2 regions of the Thalassorhabdus alkalitolerans genome follow, and region 2 is predicted to be linked to the other one. Evidence: riboswitches for the same ligand, from Rfam matches in the RefSeq annotation. Region 2 holds a riboswitch; the other holds the start of a gene.
The links. A riboswitch is a leader RNA that binds a small molecule or an ion and turns the genes downstream of it on or off. The one in region 2 is predicted to bind thiamine pyrophosphate.

Region 1: another riboswitch for thiamine pyrophosphate. It lies ahead of ACFPU1_RS00395 (acetylornithine deacetylase); the one in region 2 lies ahead of thiE (thiamine phosphate synthase).

The regions. Positions count from the first base shown of each region.
Region 1 covers NZ_JBHSOZ010000002.1:65,858-68,057, forward strand. The annotation lists gene ACFPU1_RS00395 (acetylornithine deacetylase) at 1-1,214, opposite strand, end outside; TPP riboswitch at 1,390-1,494, opposite strand; gene ACFPU1_RS00400 (DUF368 domain-containing protein) at 1,583-2,200, opposite strand, start outside.
Region 2 covers NZ_JBHSOZ010000005.1:70,441-72,640, forward strand. The annotation lists gene ACFPU1_RS11150 (thiazole synthase) at 1-415, opposite strand, end outside; gene thiS (sulfur carrier protein ThiS) at 421-618, opposite strand; gene thiE (thiamine phosphate synthase) at 615-1,253, opposite strand; TPP riboswitch at 1,348-1,456, opposite strand; gene aspA (aspartate ammonia-lyase) at 1,638-2,200, opposite strand, start outside.

The DNA of each region.
Region 1 (2,200 bases), on a different contig from region 2:
TCGATCTCAACAGATTCATTAACTGCATGGGCGTTATATAAGTCACCAGGACCATAAATAACAGTCGGAATGCCCGCATCCCCAAGCCAGCCCCCATCAGTTACGGTAGGCGACATCCCTGTTTCAGGGATGGTCTGAAAGATTCGCTGATGAGCCTGTTTCACCGCAGCCACTTCTTTGGATTCAGGGTCAATATCCAGTGAAGGGAAGATTTCCCCCCGGTCCTCAATCATCGACTTGCCACCCCAGCGAAAAAGCGGCGGATGCTCCCTCAGCCAAGGATCAGATTCGGCCACTTTTAATAAATGCTCTTCTACTTCTTTAGCAACCTGTTCATGATTCTCATCCGGGTAAAAATGAACCGTAATCCATAATCGGCACTCATCAGCCACAAAGGCGGCATGTCTTCCCCCTTCAATCACAGAGGGGTTAATGGTAGTCATACCAGGGGGGAAACCAGGATAGGATTTTGTTACAGCCCAGTGCCGTTCAAGCTCCTGCAAGCCCTGAATGATTTTCGTCATTTTTTCAATGGCACTAGCTGCGTATAGACCGCCCCCTGCGTGAATCATATTCCGGCGAGTAGCATCGTGATAGGTTTGGGGGCTCTTTATTGTAACCCAGCCGGTAATCACTCCTCCCTGCCCTTGAATGTGAAGATCACTTGTATCCACAACTACTGCCAAATCAGCCTTATACCCCCGTTCACAGCATTCAAGGGTACCTGCTTCCCCTACTTCCTCACCAATTACCGATTGAAAAATCAGGTCGCCAGGCAAGCTGATTCCCTGCTCGCGAAGAAGTTGTACGGCAAAAAGAGCTCCTCCCATTCCGCCTTTCATATCTGCTGTCCCTCTCCCGTATAACCGCCCGTCTTCTACAACAGGAGTAAAAGGGTCATGTTTCCATTGAGTTAGATCTTCCCCGACTTCCGCCACATCCATATGACCATTAATAATTAAACTGTTGGCTTTACCAGAATGGGTTCCTTTTAATGTCCCTACTACGTTCGGGTCGTCAGGAAACACATCCCACATGTCAACCTCAAACCCCAGGCTGTTTAACTTTGATGCTATGTAGTGCTGTGCCTCTTTTGTGTTGCGGGCAGGCGGACTGGGGGTTTGGAAACGTATAAGGTCACCTACCTGTTCAATTAATTCTTCTTTTCTCCTGTCTACCTGCTCTAAAATTTGCGTAATTGTTTCGTGCAACATCTTCACTCCTTCCTCTCTCATGAAAAGGTCTGGTCTGGTCTGGTCTGGTCTGGTCTTGACTGGACATTAGTAATTTCACCCATTAAAAAAACCACTCTAGGAAAAGAGTGGCCGCATATACGAAGTAATATATACAAAGACTGCCAGGTACAGGGAGTATACCTGTACTATCAGGCTTGTCTTAACGCCACTTCCCTCCGCTAGTATTACCTAGTTCAGGTGATAGGGTTTAGACCATACGGTCATTCTCAGCTTTTTCAAAGCACCCCTAGTGGTTTCTGTGTATTCTGTTTTTTTATGCCTTACTATAAAAATACCATACTTTCCTTTAAAAGTTAGAGTATTCTTTAAAATTTTCCTTTTTAAATTTATGAAGCTCGTGTCACCTTTAACTGAGAAGCTTTTGCTTTTTCTCCGAGAGAACTGAGCTTAAGAGAACAAAATAAACCAGCGATAAAGGTTACAAGACTTATGAGGAAAAGAAACATACTTCCTTCTATTCCAGGAAAGACAACGAATATAGAGCCAGTGACCAGACCGGTCATTACTGCATATGTTCCTATCTTATAATTTCTGATCAGTTTCTTTATAATTTTGCTTGTAATGATTAAACCAAGAGCAATTCCTGCCCCTACGACAATAATGACAGGGATGTTAATCGTAGAAATGGCGTTAAGAACAGTCGGGTAAATTCCTATTAATAAAAAGACAAAAGAACCACTGACTCCAGGCAAGATCATTGCACTGCTTGCTGCCCATCCTCCGAAAAATAACAGAAGATAGTCCATTGCAGTTAAATTAGACATCACCGCAGACATTTCTTCATCCCTTATGAAGGCTGTGGAAGCCACAATGGCTGCAGCTGCAAGCAGGAGAGCTATGTGTTTTCCTTTAAAGGTCTTTTTATAATCAACTTCTTTTAAAAGAAAAGGAATGATCCCTATAATCAACCCAAGAAAAAAGAAAAACGTTGGCTGAGGGTAATC
Region 2 (2,200 bases):
CATCTGAAGTATAGGGAAGAACAGTAAACCCTTCTTTAGCCAGCTGCTCGGTAGCCTTTAGTGTTTCTACCGGGTCAGGTAAAAGTGTTTTTTCATTTGCACTGATTTCAACCTTAATCCAGCTGCTCAAGCCAGAAGCCTTTGCCAGCTGAGCAATTCTAACCGCTTCTTCTGCCGTTTTGGCACCGGAAGTATTGGGAAGGTACTGAAAGATTTTTCCTTCCACATGCTGTAGAATAGCATCCTCATCCGGGGCCTCCAGATTTACACGGCGGATAGCAAATGTCAGTACTTCAGTCCCACTCTCACGTATTGCTTCATTTTGAACAAACGGATTCGGATAACGGCCTGTGCCCAGGAAGAAGCGAGAAGAAAGCTCTACATCTCCTATTACTAACTTATCCTTTTTCGTCATTGTGATCATCCTCCTCCTACAAAGTGAACCAGTTCTATTTTCATTCCAGGCTGTACTTCCGTCACGTCCCACTGATCACGGTCAATAATCTTTCCTTCAACTTCGGTGACAATCATTTTATCCTGAAGATCAAAATGCTCAACTACCTCAATTAATGTCTGTACTTGCAGGTCCTTTTTTTCTCCGTTCACCTCAATGATCATTTTTCAATCCTCCTCTTTGCATCCAATTTATCTAAAAAGCCCTGGCATGTTCCTTGAATATCTGTACTGCCGACAATCTCACTGATGGCGCAAATCCTGTCTGCTCCAGCATCAATTACCTGATCCACGTTATGAAGCTTAATGCCTCCAATCGCCACAAACGGGATAGTAATTTCATCAGCTACCTGCTTTACATAAGAGGTCGTCACTGGATCAATGACGTCCACTTTGCTTTTCGTGGCAAAAACCGGCCCCACCCCAATATAATCGGCCCCATTTCGTTCTGCTTCTCTTGCTTCTTCAATCGCATGGGTGGAAATTCCAATAATCATATCTTCGCCTACAATTTTCCTTGCCTCTGATAAAGGAAGATCATCCTGGCCTAAATGAATACCATCAGCTCCTGCTGCAAGAGCAACATCAATATGGTCGTTTACAATAAAGGCAGCCCCATAACGGGCAGTCATTTCCCTTAACTTTTTGGCTTTTTCAAACACTTCTTTTTTGCTGCTGAATTTATCCCGAAGCTGAATAATATCTGACCCGCCCTTTACTGCTTCTTCCATTACCTCAAGCATAGAACGGCCGCTATGAAATTCTTCTCCAGTTATCGTATATAAGCGAAAGTCCTTCATACTTCCGCCTCCTTTCTGATGCTAAGTCCTTTGTTGTGAAAGAGAATCTTAAAACATATAAAAAAACGTCACCCAGCGCAGTGGATGACGTCAGTTTCCTACTCATCGACTTTCCTACGCTGGCATCAACCAGATCAGGTTCAAGGGTAAAAGGACCACCTTTTTCTCAGCCGGCTTCCTGTCCGGCACCCCTAGTCATCTATAAAGGTCTATTATTTTAAAGAATACAATATAAATATTATCCCATAAATTTAATAGATAACAACCCATTTCCCTCAATCCAACGAACATATTTTGATACTTTTTTCATGGCATTCTCCCTGTTCTTCCAAAAATAAACCGCAAAAAAAGCCAGTCAGAAAAACTTCTGACCAGCTCCTTGCATTAATCAAAGATAAAACGCCCTCCAGCTATTCCTGGGTTCGTCATTTCTTTTGCATTGAGTATTTCATCAAGCTCTTCTTCGGTAAGAATTCCTCTTTCCAGGCAAATTTGCCTTACACTCATTCCTGTCTGAATAGCTTCTTTTGCAATTCTGGAGGCTGTTTCATATCCTACATGGGGATTAATAGCGGTTATTATTCCGACACTGTGCTCCACCATGTGTTTCGTTCGTTCCACATTGGCGGTCAAATCCTCCAGAGCCAGCTGCCTGAAGGAATTTAGTCCGTTTTGTAAAATGGAAAGAGACTGAAGCAAGTTAAAAACTAAAACAGGTTCCATTACATTTAACTCAAGCTGTCCTGCTTCTGAGGCCATGCATATTGTATGGTCATTCCCCATCACTTGAAACGCAATCTGATTAACCACCTCTGCCATGACCGGGTTAACTTTTCCAGGCATAATAGAGGAACCTGGCTGCCTTGGCGGAAGGTTAATCTCATTAAACCCTGTTCTTGGACCTGAACTCATTAATCGTAAATCGTTTGCAATTTTTGATAGGTTAA